3 regions of the Yersinia hibernica genome follow, and region 1 is predicted to be linked to each of the others. Evidence: predicted binding sites of a transcription regulator. Region 1 holds the regulator's gene; each other region holds the start of a gene.

Region 1 (3,289 bases):
GTGGGAGTCGCTACCAGAGCCGACTGATGTGCTGTTCTATGAAGGGCTGCACGGCGGGGTTGTCACCGAGCATCATGATGTCGCAAAACATGTAGATTTACTGGTCGGCGTAGTCCCCATCGTTAACCTGGAGTGGATTCAAAAATTAGTCCGGGATACTGGCGAGCGCGGCCATTCTCGTGAGGCGGTGATGGATTCCGTGGTGCGCTCCATGGATGACTATATTAACTACATCACGCCACAATTTTCGCGGACTCACATTAACTTCCAGCGAGTACCGACCGTCGATACCTCCAACCCATTTGCCGCCAAAGCCATTCCGTCACTGGATGAAAGTTTTGTTGTCATTCACTTTAGAGGTCTGAATCAAATCGATTTTCCCTACTTACTGGCGATGTTACAGGGATCGTTTATTTCCAATATCAATACTTTGGTGGTCCCAGGCGGGAAGATGGGGCTGGCAATGGAGTTGATTATGGCGCCATTGGTGCAGCAATTACTGGAAGGCAAAAAGATTATTTAATCGCCTGCGTACTTGAAGTAGCGGCCAACATCTCCGCTGCTTCAAGTCCGTCGAGTTTATTTAGGCGATTTCGCGGATCTCAAAACTGTGGGTAATGGTCGCCGCTTTGCCCAGCATCAGAGACACCGAGCAATACTTTTCAGCTGACAGCTCCACCGCGCGCTCAACAATTTTATCGGTTAAGCCCTTGCCGCTCACAATAAAATGCAGGTTAATTTGTGTAAACAGGCGCGGTGCCTCTTCCCGGCGCTGCGAGGTTAACGTCACTTCGCAATCGCGCACATCATTACGGCCTTTTTGCAAAATAGAGACAACGTCAATTGCGCTACAGCCGCCCGCCGACATTAACAGCATTTCCATCGGGCTCGGTGCTTTGTCTCCCGCATTTCCGTCCATCAAAACTTGATGCCCTGAAGCGGATTCCCCCAAAAATGTCAGCCCCTCAACCCACTTTACACGTGCCTGCATAACTCTTGCTCCCGGTTAAATTTTCTGATTCAGACTACCCTTTCATTTACAAACTGGCAATGTAACCCGATGTTCATCATGCTGAAGCGATACAACACAAGACACTGGCCTCATCCTGTGCTACAAACAGAATCGAAAGTGTTGTTTCTAGAATTAAATAGGGTAGCTTCTCAATACTCAGTGAAGGGTTTCTATCCGGTACGTATCTTGGCTATACCTTTCGGCAGTTGAGCAAATTAATATGCTAAGAGAAAGTGTATTTTATAAGCACGCCGCGCAGGGAACTCTGAACCCTGTTAAGTCTGGCTGCGATAACAACAGAGGATAACAGCGAATGGTTCTCGGCAAGCCACAAACAGACCCGACTCTCGAATGGTTCCTGTCTCATTGCCATATCCACAAATATCCATCGAAGAGTACGCTAATTCACCAAGGTGAAAAGGCCGAAACGCTTTACTACATCGTGAAAGGCTCCGTTGCGGTGCTTATCAAAGATGAAGAAGGTAAAGAGATGATTCTCTCCTATCTCAATCAGGGGGATTTCATCGGCGAGCTTGGATTATTTGAAGAAGGCCAAGAACGTAGTGCCTGGGTTAGAGCAAAAACCGCCTGTGAAGTGGCTGAAATTTCTTACAAAAAATTCCGTCAGTTGATTCAGGTTAACCCAGACATCTTGATGCGCCTGTCTTCACAGATGGCGAACCGCTTGCAGATTACATCGGAGAAAGTGGGTAACCTCGCCTTCTTGGATGTCACTGGGCGCATTGCACAAACGCTGCTTAACCTGGCAAAACAACCTGATGCCATGACCCACCCAGATGGGATGCAGATAAAGATTACCCGCCAGGAAATTGGTCAAATAGTTGGCTGCTCCCGCGAAACTGTGGGGCGGATACTAAAAATGCTGGAAGATCAAAATCTGATCTCCGCGCACGGTAAAACGATTGTCGTTTACGGCACGCGTTAATTCCCCCATAAACCGGTGTCGTTACCTCGGCACCGGTTTTTTATTTGTGTGATCAATAAACTTCTGGGGCCTATATGAATTGGCAACGGCTTATTTATCATCCTGAAGTTAACTATGCACTTCGCCAAACATTAGTCCTCTGCATACCTGCGGCGTTGGGATTCGCCATGGGCGAGTTACGGCTGGGGTTGATGTTCTCCCTGATACCAGCGTGTTGTAACATTGCGGCGCTAGATACCCCCCATCAACATTTCTTCCGACGACTGATTGTCGGCGGGGCTCTCTTTACATTCAGTAGCTACCTCACTCAGCAACTGCTGCTGTGGGAAGTTCCATTACCCGCAGTGATGCTTGGCTTGGCATTAATATTGGGTGTGAGTGGAGCTATCAGTCAGCTCAATGGTCGACTGCTTCCCGCCGCCCTTATCGCCGCTATTTTCAGCCTCAGCATGGTGGGCCGCGCACCTATCTGGCAAGCCCCCTTGATGTGTGCCGTGGGGACTCTCTGGTACGGCGTATTTACCTGGCTGTGGTTTCGCTTATGCAGGGACCAGCCCATCCGTGAGCCATTGAGCCAGCTTTATCATCTGTTGGCTGATTATTGCGACGCGGCATATCGTTTATTTGGCCAGCAGCAAGAAGCAGAAAAGACGATACCGCAGCTGTTAGATAGACAGCAAGGTATTATGGATAAAATTAATCAACTTTATCAACAATTTAACTTGCTCCCTAATACCACAAAAAAAGAACGAAAACGGCTACTGACACTCTTTCAAATGGCACTCGATTTGCAAGAACACATCACTGCGGCGATGAATCAGTCAGAAAAAACGCAAGAACTGGTTGAACAGACACCAATAGAAAAGGTTCTTGAGCGCAATATACAGATTATCTCAACACAAATGCGCACCATCGCCGATGATATTCTCTACCACCACCGGGCGAAAACCCATGTTAGCGCGGGTGATGCACTGGTCGAACTGGAAGAAATTGCCCAGCAATATCCTAATAATCCGGTGGCACAATTCTGCTATTACCATATCAGTCATATTACCCAAATCCTGAGTGACCAGCGCCCGCAATATGACCGCGATTTGATGTCCAGCCAGGTACCCCAGCCGCTCTGGCCAGCTATTGTCAGTTACTTATCTTTTAAATCCAGTGTATTACGTGATGCAGGTCGGATGGGTGTCACCTTGGCCACAGGCAGTTATATCGGCAACCTTATTCACCTGCCTAAACCTTATTGGATTTTACTCACCATCATGCTGGTGACGCAAAACGGCTATAACGCCACAAAAATACGTATTCATCACCGCGCCCTTGGCACC
Region 2 (3,289 bases), 1.4 Mb from region 1:
CAGATTTGTTACAACAGACATAATAGACACAGAGCAGGGGTAAAAGCGGAGCCTCATCACAGTTCCGCTAATTGTTTTTATATCGAGTAATCTGGATGTTAGCGCTGGCTTGCTATTTTCGCATTGCTTTGTGCTGAAATTGACACCGCGCTATTTTAATCAGGAATTATTTCCTACCAAGCATATCCGGAATAATTAAATCCCCACGTAATGCATATGAACCCAGCACACTTTTGGTTTTCCCATTAAGCCATGCCACTATTTTCGCCGCCATCGCATCCATCGAATACTCAATCGCAGGAATTGTCGGAATACCCGGATAATGTAACGTTCCAGCTAGGCTGAATACCATGATGTCATCAGGAACGGATTTATTAAATGCTTGCAGTTGTGGAATAACACTTTGAGCCTCGCGCTCATCCGCCACCAGCAATGCATTAAAATTGAGTGTGGCGCTGTTATTAAGCAACACTTGTAATGCAACTGATGAAGAGGGTGAATCCATGAAAATAAGATCGCGGTTAAAAGGTAAAAAGTTATTTTCCAGTGCTCGCTTATACCCCAACAGCACTTCGTCAACATAACCGCTGGTATCGGTATTAATTAAGGCAATCTTTCTTCTACCCTGTTTTATTAAATAATTACAGGCAGTTTCGGCGGCAAAAGCATGATCGAAATGGATACTGTTGGTGGCATCAACATCCATGCAATCGACCAGAATAATATCGTCATCAGAGAGATTAAGCGGGAAACGGGCACCAATAATCAGCACATCATCACACAGACCACAGGTCAGTTCATCGAGCGCCTGCATAACCTCAGCTCTATTATTGGCAAAACGCAGCAATAAATGCTTTTGATGCTGACTTAAATGTTTTTCAAGTGCGTACAGATAACCCGTTGTTTGGTTAATATTTTCCTGCGCGCAAATAACACCGATACAGCCTGTTGACTGGCTTAATAATGATTGCGCGATAACATTTGGCCGATAATTGAGTTCCTCAACCGCTTTTAGTACGGCCAGGCGGCTAGCTTCCTTAACGCCACGCGAACCACTCAACACCCGTGATACTGTGGCTTTAGAAACCCCAGCTAAACGTGATACATCGTTGATTGTAGACATGATTCTCTCCTCGGCAGGCTTTCGTCCTTACCTGTCATTCCTAAATACAGCGCTGGTCAAACTATTGCAGCTACCTGAGTATAATCGTTTCCATTTGCCATGGAAACCGAATTTCCATCACCATCCAAAATAGTTATCAAAACCCCAAAGCTGTGATGTTCATCAAATAAATAATCCCTTTATCCATTGGACTTTGATGGCTATCACAGTTCCATCCACTTTAAATGGAAAACGGTTTCCGCATGATATCCAATCATTCTCGAAACAACCGCTTTACCTAATTGGAAAACGGTTTCCGTAGAGTGTCAAAACCGTGGTCCCTAATGTTTTTATATTTTGAGGATGGCTGTCGATGTTCAAGATTATGTTGTGCTGTTCCGCCGGTATGTCCACCAGCATGCTGGTGAAAAAAATGCGAGCTGTTGCCGAGGAAAGAGGAATACCTGTCGAAATTGATGCATTTGGCGTGTCTGAATTTGATATTCAATTTCCGCGCTATCAGGTTGTTCTGCTCGGGCCGCAAGTAAAATATATGTTAGGTATGCTCTCAGAAAAGGCTGCAGTTCACGGTATTCCCGTCCAGTCCATTGACATGATGGATTACGGAATGCAGCGTGGCGATAAAGTCCTGGACTATGCACTGTCGCTCATTAACGCGACCCACTAAGAAGGTGTTCACATGAGTTCTCTCTATCAATCGATGATTGCTGTTATTGAACAATCTATTACTCCGTTAGCCGGGCGTCTGGGGCAGCAAAAATATGTTATTGCTATCCGTGATGGTTTTACTGCAGCACTGCCTTTTATGATCATCGGGTCATTTATGTTGGTGTTTATTTTCCCGCCCTTCTCTGCCGATACCACGATGGGGTTCGCCCGAGCATGGCTGGACTTTTCTCAGACATATCGTGCACAACTCATGTTGCCTTTTAATTTAAGCATGGGGGTCATGACATTCTTTATTTCAGTCGGGGTCGGGGCCAGTCTGGGACGACAATTTAATCTCGACCCCGTAATGACCGGCTTGCTGGCATTTATGGCATTTCTGCTTGTTGCCGCACCATTCGCTGATGGCAAAATTTCTACTCAATATCTTTCTGGTCAAGGGATCTTCACGGCACTAATTACTGCAATTTATTCCACTCGTGTTTATGCCGCTCTAAAGCAGCACAATATCACGATTCGCTTGCCCAAAGAGGTGCCGACAGGGGTCGCGCGCTCTTTTGAAATTCTGATCCCCGTATTAGTTATTATTGCCACCCTACACCCACTTAATTTATTCATTGAATCCCAGACTGGCATGATTATTCCAGAAGCTATCATGCATTTACTGGCACCATTGGTTTCAGCATCAGACTCTTTACCGGCAATGTTATTGTCAGTGCTATTGTGCCAAATTTTCTGGTTCTCAGGCATCCACGGTTCACTGATTGTCACCGGTATCATGAGCCCATTCTGGATGACCAACCTGGCGGCAAACCAAGCGGCTCTGGCAGCAGGTGCAGCCTTGCCACATATATACCTGCAAGGTTTTTGGGATCACTACTTATTAATTGGCGGCGTTGGCTCCACATTACCACTGGCTTTCCTCTTATTGCGCAGCAAAGTCACTCACTTACGGACGATTGGCAAATTGGGGATTGTGCCGAGCTTCTTTAATATTAATGAACCCATCCTGTTCGGCGCTCCAATTATTATGAACCCAATCATGTTCATACCATTTGCTTGTGTACCGATGATTAATGCCATTCTGGCTTATAGCGCCACCAAACTGGGATGGTTAGCGCAAGTTGTGTCTCTAACTCCGTGGACTACCCCGGCCCCCATTGGCGCATCCTGGGCGGCAAATTGGGCCTTCAGCCCGGTAGTTATGTGTTTGATATGTATGACAGTTTCCGCGTTAATCTATCTGCCATTCCTGCGTGCTTATGAACGTTCTTTATTGAAAACCGAAGGGGAAAAAGCCATGAACAGCGCCCCATCACTTTCAGATACCGTCCGTAGCAACTGATAATGACTCATAAATAAAGAGACCAGATTAATGAAATATCTATTTCCAGAGAACTTCTGGTGGGGCAGTGCCAGCTCTGCACTGCAAACTGAAGGGGCAAGCCTGCACGGCGGCAAAAGCCCGACAACCTGGGATGCCTGGTACGCCAGCCAACC
Region 3 (3,289 bases), 260 kb from region 1:
TCAGTTTTTCACGTTCCAACATAGCTTCAACATATTCTGGCTCGACATAACCGCCTGCCACTAACTGCTCACCGGCAAAGCGAATGGCTTGCTCTTTGGTGGTCGCATGTTGATTAAGGAAGACATTCTCTGCGCCCAGTCGGAACAGGTTGGCTTCAGATGGTTCAAAGCTATCATCCAGCGTTTCAATCACTTTCTGCGCTGTTGCAGCGGCCTCACTGGCTTCAACCAAACGTGCGGTCAGGTTGTTGTACAACTGGCTGTCTAAGAAGTTAGTCAGCGAAATATGCTGTGCTTGTGGTGCATGGCGCATAGCTCGCTCGGTCAAATCACGGTGCGTGATAACTAAATCGACATCTTCTGGTAAGTTGTTGATAGCGCAGTTTGTTACCGAGATGTACTTCAAACCCGCATCCTGTACTTTCTTACGCAACACCCCGGCCCCCATCGCACTAGAACCCATACCAGCATCACAGGCTACGATGATTTTACGCACAGTGCTCAAATCGCCAGCAGCAGCGGCTGCATTGGCGGCTTGTGCGCCTTTAGATTGTGCTTTCATGTCTTGCATACGACGGGTCGCATCTTCCAAACTGTCTTCGTCGTCATCTTTCACTTTAGAAGTTTTCAGCAAGATAGCTGACACCACGAATGACACAGCAAAAGCCGCCGTTACTGCAGCAATGTTGGCAAAATATGCGCCTTTCGGTGTCATCGCCAATACCGCCAGGATAGAACCCGGAGATGCTGGTGAGACCAAACCGCCATTCAGCAGAGTCAGTGTGAACACACCGGTCATACCACCCAGAATCACCGCCAGCAATAAGCGTGGGTTCATCAGAACGTATGGGAAATAGATTTCGTGGATACCACCGAAGAAGTGGATGATAGCCGCGCCGCCAGCAGATTGTTTGGCATTACCTTTGCCGAAGAACATATAAGCCATCAATACCCCCAAACCTGGGCCTGGGTTAGCTTCGATCAGGAAGAAGATAGACTTACCGGTTTCAGTGGCCTGCTGGATACCCAGCGGTGAGAAGATACCGTGGTTGATGGCGTTATTGAGGAACAGGATTTTGGCTGGCTCAACGAAGATTGATGTCAATGGCAGCAGGTTATTCTGCACCATGATATGCACGCCTTTCGACAGCACATGAGACAATATTTCAACCAATGGGCCAATCGCCATAAAGGCCAAAATAGCCAACAACATACCGATAATACCGGCTGAGAAGTTGTTAACCAGCATCTCAAAGCCGCTTTTAATTTTACCTTCAACCCAACGGTCAAAGTGTTTGATTGCCCAGCCACCTAGTGGGCCGACAATCATTGCACCGAGGAACATTGGCATATCCGCACCAACGATAACCCCCATGGTGGTAATCGCACCCACCACACCACCACGATCACCCCCTACCAAGCGGCCACCGGTAAAACCGATCAGCAGCGGTAACAGGTAGGTGATCATCGGCCCCACCATTTTGGCTAACGTTTCATTCGGTAACCAACCTGTTGGAATAAACAGTGCGGTGATAATACCCCAGGCAATAAATGCGCCGATATTGGGCATAACCATGTTACTGAGGAATCGGCCAAAATTTTGAATTCTGACCTTTGCGTCTGGTGAAAACATAAAACACCCCTATTGGTACGCGCTAACAATAAGAGCGCGATATCATTGTTTTGTTGAGGCAGTTCCGCAAAACCCGCCGGTGTTATCGAATACAAACACGCTGTATGCAAAACAAACTCTAGCATGCTCCTTTACTCACGCGTAGCTCACCCCATAAATGTGATAAACATCACACTAAACCCCCCATCACTGGGGTGTATTTGTTGATGTACATCACATTATTAGGGTGTAAGAAAACCACAGCGAAGAATTTTTAAGCTAAAAACAGCCAATATGGTGATATAAATCACACTTTTATTGCCATCATTTGTTTTGAAAATGTGATGTTAATCACAAGTTATTTTTGCTCGCACAGAGGAGATGAGACATTCACACAACTAATAGCCTCTAAGACTCAGCTTTTAATAAAAATGTGTAATAAAGCAACAGGGAAAGGGGGAGTGTGCTGCCGGGAACAGCAGCGAAAAGTGCGCCAAAGCGGGAAAGGACACGCAGTTCGTCAGCTCGAAAGATGCAACAAGTTTACCCGCCGGCACCACCATATTTCAGCGCGGGAGACCAAAAGGTGCGCGCCCGCACCCTTCGGCGGTTGAGTGAGCAAAAATCCAGACAAAGCCCAATCAACAAACTAAATTCATCACTGCATGATACTCATGACGCTCTTCTGCGCCGCCATCATTGCCGGATACTTAGCAACCAGATTCGCCATCATCGCGTTGTATTGTGCCGCTTGCTGCGCAGTCTGGAATTGGACGCCGCCATTATTAAAGCTGACTTGGGTGCCCTGCTGTTGCAGGAAATCGCCCACTTGCGCCAAATCCTGCACAAAGGCAGAAACCACCGGAACTGCCGGGGTCAACACATTCGTCGGCTGAGTGACCACGTTATCAAAGACTTTATTAAACACGGCTTTCAGGTCATCGGGCTGTTTCAGTGCAGCTACAGCAGTGTCTGCTTGTGTTTTTGCAGTGCGAATCTGTTGCACCAACAGGTTTAAAGCGCCCGCGGACTGCTGTAATGCATCGCGCTTATTGAGATAATCCTGCGCGACACGAATCTCATTGATTTGTGCAATAGCGGGCGTCAGGCTGGCATCTACAGATTTACTCAGTTGCTGTGAAAAAGTGACTAAAATCGCGTAATCGCTGACATAAGGGCCAAACTTCTGCTTTTGATCTTCACTCAATGTCGGCAGTTTCATCCCACTGCGCATCACGGTGTTTTGCAGATAATCAATAAAAGCCTTACGTTGTTCTGGCTCTTTATCCCCGCAGGCAGTCAATTGGAACACCACCAGTAACGCCAGGAATGGCGCCAACCAACGTGAATATCGGGTCGTATTCAGTGCAAAAGTCATGTGAAACTACTCCTGTAATAAGTACTTATCTTCACAAAATTCTATTCTTATCACTCATATCCACTAATAAGAATAGCTAAGGGGAGCGATAAACGCTCCCCTGTGATTAGCTGAGTACAGGATTACTGCAACAGCGAAATATCAGCAACCTGCAAGAACAGCTCGCGTAACTTGCTCAACAATGTCAGGCGGTTAACCCGCACGGCATCGTCTGCGTCCATCACCATTACACTGTCAAAGAACTCATCGACCGTTTCCCGCAGAGCCGCCAACTGAACCAATGCTTCTTGGTATTGGCC

What was found. Region 1 encodes CRP, which controls carbon source genes, mostly activating them, when cyclic AMP is high. Its sites were predicted from a motif close to ATGTGANNNNNNTCACAT; they were not measured.
Region 2: a site for CRP is predicted at 1,274-1,291, ahead of D5F51_RS04965 (PTS sugar transporter subunit IIB). Genes of this name have one in related genera too.
Region 3: a site for CRP is predicted at 1,791-1,808, ahead of D5F51_RS21790 (PTS mannitol transporter subunit IICBA). Genes of this name have one in related genera too.

What each region holds. Positions count from the first base shown of each region.
Region 1 covers NZ_CP032487.1:4,406,114-4,409,402, forward strand. Annotated here, with positions in the region: gene D5F51_RS20770 (phosphoribulokinase) at 1-523, shown strand, start outside; gene D5F51_RS20775 (OsmC family protein) at 584-991, opposite strand; gene crp (cAMP-activated global transcriptional regulator CRP) at 1,326-1,958, shown strand; gene D5F51_RS20785 (YccS/YhfK family putative transporter) at 2,033-3,289, shown strand, end outside.
Region 2 covers NZ_CP032487.1:1,041,887-1,045,175, reverse strand. Annotated here, with positions in the region: gene D5F51_RS04970 (LacI family DNA-binding transcriptional regulator) at 167-1,123, opposite strand; gene D5F51_RS04965 (PTS sugar transporter subunit IIB) at 1,476-1,790, shown strand; gene D5F51_RS04960 (PTS sugar transporter subunit IIC) at 1,803-3,134, shown strand; gene D5F51_RS04955 (glycoside hydrolase family 1 protein) at 3,165-3,289, shown strand, end outside.
Region 3 covers NZ_CP032487.1:4,661,310-4,664,598, forward strand. Annotated here, with positions in the region: gene D5F51_RS21790 (PTS mannitol transporter subunit IICBA) at 1-1,633, opposite strand, end outside; gene D5F51_RS21795 (DUF3053 domain-containing protein) at 2,271-2,990, opposite strand; gene glyS (glycine--tRNA ligase subunit beta) at 3,113-3,289, opposite strand, start outside.